One region of the Massilia sp. TWP1-3-3 genome, then DNA from elsewhere that is predicted to be linked to it. Evidence: predicted binding sites of a transcription regulator. Region 1 holds the regulator's gene; the other holds the start of a gene.
The links. Region 1 encodes NrdR, which represses ribonucleotide reductase genes. Its sites were predicted from a motif close to CACNANATNTNGTG; they were not measured.

Region 2: ACP7D4_RS10665 (ribonucleoside-diphosphate reductase subunit alpha) is a predicted target of NrdR. The motif match lies at 2,383-2,396, and genes of this name have one in related genera.

What each region holds. Positions count from the first base shown of each region.
Region 1 is NZ_JAFCWX010000032.1:55,278-59,486, reverse strand. Features, by position in the region: gene ACP7D4_RS23535 (SDR family oxidoreductase) at 1-247, opposite strand, end outside; ZMP/ZTP riboswitch at 376-487, shown strand; gene glyA (serine hydroxymethyltransferase) at 589-1,836, shown strand; gene nrdR (transcriptional regulator NrdR) at 1,862-2,329, shown strand; gene pilV (type IV pilus modification protein PilV) at 2,490-3,068, shown strand; gene ACP7D4_RS23515 (PilW family protein) at 3,065-3,982, shown strand; gene ACP7D4_RS23510 (pilus assembly PilX family protein) at 3,990-4,209, shown strand, end outside.
Region 2 is NZ_JAFCWX010000008.1:244,218-248,426, reverse strand. Features, by position in the region: gene ACP7D4_RS10665 (ribonucleoside-diphosphate reductase subunit alpha) at 1-2,125, opposite strand, end outside; partial or broken gene ACP7D4_RS10660 (IS5/IS1182 family transposase) at 2,621-2,803, opposite strand; gene ACP7D4_RS10655 (CPBP family intramembrane glutamic endopeptidase) at 3,061-3,933, opposite strand.

The DNA.
Region 1 (4,209 bases):
CGGCATTGTTGATCAGCACATCTATCTGGCGCCACGACTGCGGCAGCATCGACATCGCCTCGTTGATCGAATCCTTGCAGGTGACATCCATCACCAGCGGCAACGCCAGGTCGCCCAGTTCGGCCGCCAGGGCGTCGAGCCGCTCCTTGCGGCGCCCGCTAATCACGACCTGATGGCCATTTTTTACGAACGTACGTGCCATTTCAGCGCCAAAACCTGCCGAGGCGCCTGTAATAAAAACGATCATTTCTCACATCCCTACAGTGGGGTAACCACCAAATTGTAGCCGATGTGTCCTTCGATCCGGCGCGCTGTCACCTTTGCAAGCCCTTTCCTTGCCCAAATCAAGGGTTTAACTTACAATTTGGCCTCCATTACGTCTCACGTAACTGGCGAAAAGTCGCGGCGAGGTCCTTGCCAGTCGGCGAAAGGTGGGCTTCCACCGGGGAACGTGAGATTTCATCAGCCGTTCGCCTGGGCAGCCACCGATGGAAGCGCACGATGAGGCTGCCTGTCCTGTTTCCGACGGTATTCCTCATTCGATCCTTACAGTCAGGTGCCTCGCACTCTTATCGATTGGAGTTTTTCATGTTTGCAAAAGATCACACGCTCGCCAATGTTGACCCGGAATTGTGGGCCGCAGTTCAAAAAGAAAACACCCGCCAGCAAGATCACATTGAGCTGATCGCCTCCGAGAACTACACCTCGCCTGCCGTGATGCAAGCCCAGGGCTCGCAGTTGACCAACAAATACGCCGAAGGCTATCCAGGCAAGCGCTACTACGGCGGCTGCGAATTCGTCGATATCGCCGAGCAGTTGGCAATCGATCGCGTCAAGCAATTGTTTGGCGCTGAAGCGGCCAACGTGCAGCCTAATTCCGGTTCCCAGGCCAACCAGGGCGTGTTCTTCGCCATGCTCAAGCCGGGCGACACCATCATGGGCATGTCGCTGGCCGAAGGCGGCCACCTGACCCACGGCATGGCGCTGAACATGTCGGGCAAGTGGTTTAATGTTGTTTCCTACGGCTTGACGCCGGAAGAAGACATCGACTATGACGCTATGGAAAAACTGGCCCATGAGCACAAGCCGAAGATGATCATCGCGGGCGCCTCGGCGTTTTCGCTGAAAATCGACTTCGAGCGCTTCGCCAAGGTCGCCAAGGATGTGGGCGCTTACTTCATGGTCGACATGGCGCACTACGCCGGCCTGATCGCCGCCGGTGTCTACCCGAACCCGGTGCCGCACGCCGACTTCGTCACCTCGACCACGCACAAGTCGCTGCGCGGCCCGCGCGGCGGCATCATCCTGATGAAGGCCGAGCACGAAAAGGCGATCAACTCGGCAATTTTCCCCGGCATCCAGGGTGGCCCGCTGATGCACGTGATCGCCGGCAAAGCCGTTGCCTTCAAGGAAGCGCTGGAGCCTGGCTTCAAGGAGTACCAGCAGCAGGTCGTCAAGAACGCCGACGCCCTGGCCAAGGCGCTCATCGCGCGCGGCCTGCGTATTGTTTCCGGCCGCACCGAGTCGCACGTGATGCTGGTCGACTTGCGCGCCAAAAACCTGACGGGCAAGGAAGCCGAAGCCCTGCTCGGCGCCGCGCACATGACGTGCAATAAAAACGGCATCCCGAACGACCCGCAAAAGCCGTTCGTCACCTCCGGCATTCGCCTGGGCAGCCCGGCGTTTACCACGCGCGGCTTCAAGGAAGAAGATGCCACCACGGTCGGCAACCTGATCGCCGACATCCTCGACAACCCGGGCGACCAGGCTGTGGTGGAGCGCGTCAAGGCCGAAGTCAAGAAGCTGACCGACAAGTACCCGGTCTACGCTTCTTAAAGCCAAGCGAAGCGCCGGCGCCCACATGAAATGTCCTTTCTGTCAGCATGAAGATACCCAGGTCCTCGACACGCGCGTGTCCGAGGAGGGCGATTCGATCCGGCGCCGGCGCCGCTGCGCCAAGTGCGACAAGCGCTTCACGACCAAGGAACGGATCGAGCTGTCGATGCCGATCATCGTTAAAAAGAACGGCAGCCGCACCGATTTTGCGTCGGCCAAGCTGCGCGGTTCACTGATGCTGGCGCTGCGCAAGCGCCCCGTGTCGGCCGAAGCGATCGACCTGGCCGTGGCCTCGATCGAGGAAAAGCTGCTCACCAGCGGCCAGCGCGAAGTTGACACCAATTACGTGGGCGAACTGGTCATGGCCGAACTCAAACGGCTCGATAAGATTGCCTACATCCGTTTTGCCTCCGTCTACAAGAACTTCGAGGACCTGGCCGAATTCCAGGATGCCATTGCCGAAGTCGGGCAAGAGCGCAAACCCCGCAAATAAGTCCCTTCGCACTATTGAGCCATCTCATCGGCGGCTTTGTCACGCCTGATAACTTGGTGCCCAAGCGACCCAGATCAATGCAAGGTAGCGAACTCTGCAGTGTAAATGCAGGGGCCGCACCGTGCTTGGCTGCCGCGCGTTCAACGTTGCGGAGGCTCTGGTGCAAGCAAAACAGGTTGGCGGCTTTACCCTCATCGAAGTGCTGGTGTCCATCCTGGTGCTGGCCATCGGCGTGCTGGGCGCCGCCGGTGCGCAACTCGCCGCGCTGCAAACGCGCCAGGCCACCGCGCTCACGTCGGCAGCGGTGCAACTGGCAGGCTCGCTGGCCGACCGTATGCAGGCCAACGCGCAACAGTCGCGCGGTGGCGACGCGCTCAATGCCTACCTGCAGCTCCATTACGACGCGCTGACCGACGGCGCGCCCGCGCCCCCTGCTGCGCCTTGCTATGCGGGCGCCGACTGCAACAGCGCGCAAATGGCTGCCTTTGACCTGTACGAAATTTCGCAGGCGCTGCACGCCGGCTTTCCCGGCGCTCGCGTCACCGTTTGCCGCGACGCCGCCATCGTGGCCCAAGGGGCCAAAGGGGCCAAAGGGGCCAATACGCTGGCCTGGCCGTGCGCGGGCGGGCTCAATGCGCCCATCGTCATCAAGCTGGGCTGGCGCACGCGCAGTACGGACGCCGGCGCCGAGGCGCAGTTCGCGCCAATGGTGGCCATCGTCGCGGGAGCATCCTCATGAAGCGCGAGCGCGGTTTTACCATCAGCGAGCTGCTGGTGGCCGTGGCCGTCGGCGCCTTCGTCATCCTGATCGCCGCTATGACGCTGGTGTCTGCCAGCGCCAGTTATGTGGCCCAGACCGAGGCCGCCATGGTCGACGACGCCGGGCGCTTTGCGCTGGCCGCCATCGAGCGGGCGGCGCGCCAGGCCGGCTTTGCCGACCTTGACCGCGACGACGCCGCCGGCGAGCCCGACCCAGCCGCACCGCCCTTCATCATGGGGCTGGACGCCGCATCGCTTTCGTCTGACAGCGATGCGCTGACCAATCCGCGGCCGGCCGCCATCAATGGCAGCGACGTGCTGGCGCTGCGCTTTGCCGGTTCGGGCAAGGCCGGCGGCGACGGCAGCGCGCTCACGTGCGCCGGCTTCACGGTCGGCGCCGGGCAGGAGGGCTGGAGCATCTTTTATGTCGGCAGCAGCGCCAAGGGCGAACCTGAATTGCGCTGCAAATACCGCGGCGCGAACAACTGGAGCGCCGAGGCGGTGGTTGGTGGTGTGGATTCGTTCCAGGTCCTGTACGGGGTTGACACCGATGCCGTCGCGGACGGGCAAGCCAACCGCTTCGTTAGCGCCACCGACATTACGGCGCACGATGCCAACCTGGCGCCAGAGGCCGACAGCATGGGAACGATCGTGCCCGACACATGGTGGAAGCGCGTGGCGAGCATCAAGGTGGCGCTGGTGCTGCATGGCGCGCGGCGCAGCAAGGGCGTGGGCAGTGCTGCGGTGTTCGACCTGTTTGGCGCGGCCTACAGCGCTGCCGCCCCCGGCGACCTGGGCGTGCACGTCGAAAAGGCAAACATGGCGCTGCCGCTGCGTGATCGCGAGCGGCGCACATTCTCGTCCACTATCCAATTGCGCAATGTGGCGCACTGAGGGCAGGATGCGTTCTCATCGCCTCCGCACCCATCGTTCACCAGCCGCCGCGCAACAAGGCGCTGCGCTGTTTGTCACGCTGTGCATCGTGGTGGTGCTGATGCTGCTTGCCGCTTCCATGGTGCGCACCGCGCTCAATGCGGAACGCTCGGCGCGCGGCGAGCGTGATCGGCAAATCGCACTGCAAGGGGCCGAGGCGGCATTGCAAGACGCTGAACACGATATCG
Region 2 (4,209 bases), on a different contig from region 1:
CGCGGCTCCACAGCGAACCCTCGTAAGACGCGTAACGGCCGCGCTCTTCAGCCAGCTCGGTCGAGGCCAGGTAAGCGTAGTAGCAAACGGCTTCCATCGAACGGTCCGCGAACTCGACAGCCTGCATCGACGAGTAAGGAACGCGCATCATGTGCAGACAATCCTGGAAGCCCATGATACCCAGGCCCACCGGACGGTGGCGCATGTTTGAATTGCGGGCCTTGTCGACAGCGTAATAGTTGATGTCGATGACATTGTCGAGCATGCGCATTGCGGTGCGGACGGTCTTTTGCAGCTTGACCGGGTCGAGCTTGCCTTCTTTCATGTGGGCCGGCATGTTCACCGAACCAAGGTTGCAGACGGCGATTTCATCCGGCCCCGTGTTCAGGGTAATCTCGGTGCACAGGTTCGAGCTGTGGACCACGCCCGTGTGCTGCTGCGGCGAACGGATGTTGCATGGGTCCTTGAAGGTGATCCACGGGTGGCCCGTTTCAAACAGCATCGACAGCATCTTGCGCCACAGGTCGAGCGCGGCTACTTTTTTGAATACGCGGATTTCCCCGGCTGCCGCTTTCGCTTCGTAGCCCAGGTAGGCGGTCTCGAACGCTTTGCCGACCTTGTCGTGCAAGTCCGTGCAGTCGGACGGCGAAAACAGCGTCCAGTCGCCCTTTTCCATCACGCGCTTCATGAACATGTCGGGAATCCAGTTGGCCGTGTTCATGTCGTGCGTGCGGCGGCGGTCGTCGCCCGTGTTCTTGCGCAGGTCGAGGAATTCCTCGATGTCCATGTGCCACGTTTCCAGGTAGGCGCACACGGCGCCCTTGCGCTTGCCGCCCTGGTTCACGGCGACGGCGGTGTCGTTGACCACTTTCAGGAACGGCACCACGCCTTGCGACTTGCCGTTGGTGCCCTTGATGTGGGCGCCCAGGGCGCGCACCGGCGTCCAGTCGTTGCCCAGGCCGCCGGCGAACTTGGCCAGCAGCGCGTTTTCCTTGATGGCGTCGTAGATGCCTTCCAGGTCGTCCGAGACCGTGGTCAGGTAGCACGACGACAATTGCGAGCGCAGCGTGCCCGCGTTGAACAGCGTCGGGGTCGAGCTCATGAAGTCGAACGACGACAGCAGGTTGTAGAACTCGACGGCGCGCGCTTCGCGGTTTTCTTCGCGCAGCGACAGGCCCATGGCCACCCGCATGTAGAAGGCCTGCGGCATTTCAATGCGCACGTCGCGCACGTGCAAAAAGTAGCGGTCGTACAGGGTCTGCAGGCCGATGTAGCCGAACTGCAGGTCGCGGTCGGCAACCAGTGCGCGGGCCAGCTTGGCCAGGTCGAAGGAAGCGAGGACCGGGTCCAGCAGTTCATTCGCGATGCCCTTGGCGATGTACTGCGGGAAGTACTCCAGATAGTGCGCGGCCGCTTTCGCCTGCGGCACTTCCTGGCCAAAGACTTCCTTGCGGATCGTGTGCAGCAGGATGCGGGCGGTGACTTGCGAGTACGCCGGGTCTTTTTCCATCAGCGCGCGCGCGGCCAGGATGGCCGACTTGTGCAGCTCTTCGACCGGCACGCCGTCGTACAGGTTGCGTACGGTTTCGGCCAGGATGGCGTCGGCGTCGACGTGCTTTTCCAGGCCGACGCAGGCGGCGTTGATCAGGTCGCGCACTTGCTGCATGTCGAGCGCGCGGCGCACGCCATTGTCAAGCACGTGGATCTGCGGGGCGGCGATATCGCTGGCGCCCTGGGCTTCCTTTTGCAGGCGGCGCTCTTCCATGTGCTTGGCGCGGTACAGCACGTAGGCGCGCGCGACGTCATGCTCGCCCGAGCGCATCAGCGACAGTTCAACCTGGTCCTGCACGTCTTCGATATGGAAGGTGCCGCCCGATGGCTGGCGCCGCACGAGGGCGCTGACGACATTGTTGGTGAGCTGCTCGACCAGGTCGCGCACGCGCGCCGAGGCTGCGCCCTGGCCGCCGACCACGGCCAGAAACGCCTTGGTGACGGCGATGGCGATCTTGGATGGCTCGAACGCGACGACCGAGCCGTTGCGGCGGATGATGCGGTAGTCGCCGCTGGCGGCGATCGCCGCCGGGCTGTTTTCGACTGGTGCTGCAGCTCCAGGTGTGACGTGCATGGGATTGTTCGGTGATTCTTGGTTTGTCTGCATGAGACCTCCTGGAACGGCTGGCAGTTGTGCTGCGCCGATTGTTATATCAAGTGGGCTGCCCTCGGGCGCGCCCAGTTCTAAGACTGAAAAAGCAAAAAAATGACCATCCTGCCTGGCGCGCCGGGCTGGAATTCATCGTCATTTTTTGGTAAATACTGCGCTCTTTTTGGGGCGTTCTTTAAAGAAAGCACTCTTATGCATTTTGGCTGAAGTTCTCTTTGTACCACTACATCTAGTGCATTGATCAAATTTGAGGACTAATTGTAGTGGCTAGGCCGAACGCTTGCAATAGCTTTCTGGAATCACTAACCTAATTTTTTTGACATTTATTCGCGTGCGGGCCCTTGACATTTCCGAGTGCGGGCGCGAGGCGCATCAGGCGGTGAGCGGACACTAACGTCAGTGCCCAAATAGCGGGCAGCCGGGTGAAAAGGTAAGGCGAAAAGCGCCAGCGCATTGCCCGAGCGGGATGAGCAGACGCGAGTCATGCACCTGCGCGCCCGAGATCCGGGCTACTAGCGGCGGCCCACGCTGGTCCACCAGCAGATGGTGTTTGCAGGCGAGTTTGCCACGATCGGTCGGGTTACGGCCCGTATGCTCGCCACCCACAGCTGCCGGTGCGCTAGCGGCGTCACCGCTAGCTCGATCCACATGGACGTGCGCGCGAAGCCGTCGCGCCTTTCGGCGACCGTAGGTGGGCCGGGAGATGAGTTGCTATGAGCGACCGAAGGCCTTCAGGAAGAAGTGCTTCGGCCATGGCATCACTCCGCCTGTAAACACGGCGCATATCTTAATGCCCGGACTGAACCCGCGTGCGGCCGCCCTCGCCCCAAAGGCGTCATTGCTTTCTTGAAAGGTCGAACGTCTAGCACGGACCGGATGAAGCAAGACCTACGTATCGACTATGCAACGGACACGTAAGCGTTGCTGCTTTGAACGGAGCGCGCACGAATAATGAGGACGGCGAACCCAAGCAGAGCCAAGGTCAGGGCCACCACTGAACCCTCCGCCCCAAAGGATCCGCCACTGAGCCACGACGGTCCTGTCAGATGCCCTAGAATCAGGCCATCACCGTCGCTCGTGCCGGAGACCAGCGACGAGAACACCTGGCTTTGAACATAGTTCCAAGCAAAGTGGATCCCAATGCACAGCCACAACCTGCGCGTTGCCATGTACGCCGCCGCAAACATCATTCCAAAGGCTGTACATGTCAGTACTCCGATCGGATTGGCGCCGAGATTAGGCGCGTGAACCAAGCCGAAGAATATTGAGGAAATTGCCACACCCCAGACACTTCCAAGCGCCTTTTGCGAAATGCCGAAAACAATGCCACGCCCGACTATTTCCTCGAGCAGTGCAACTCCCAGGTAAAAAGGAACGATGCTTAGCATTGCAACAGTGGGTGCGCCGAAGCCATCAATCCGGTACGCCCCCAAAGACCACAGCACACCAAACAACAGCACCTGCATTGCAAAGCCGATCAGCACGCCAAAGGCCAGTTCGCTTGACGCTCCGCGCATCGACAACTCCGTCACGGGTCGTCTCTCGACTCGAAGCACGAAGAACCGGTATGCTAAAAAAATGAGCACTGATGCGAGTACCATCGGCCAGACATGCGCGTAACGCGCTGGAAGCAGCGCGTGCGCAGTCTTCGTCACCAAGGGTGCTGGAAGCCACACCAGCAGCGACCCCAACAGAATGCGAACCACCGGATTTCCCAGCGCGCGCCTACTTAGCGAAACACTTTTGCTGGAGGATGCTTGCTTTTCATGCATAGTCAAAATGTTCCTGCCTTTCCAATAAGCGCAAAGTTTCGCGTCACCATATGGGCCACGCAATGCGCAGACTAATAGGTCCGCTGCAGCAGGGATAGCGTCACGCGACAGGCTGCGCCGCAACTAGGACGAGTTGCAAAAATCGGGGGTTAGTCTGTGCGCGGGGCTGGGATATGCAGTTGGTGCGGCTGAATGCAGATTCATTTGCAGCGAATGCTGGTTTGAGAGGGCTGTCGGTTGCAGGTATTGCTGGCCGATAATTGGCTGAAATGCAGG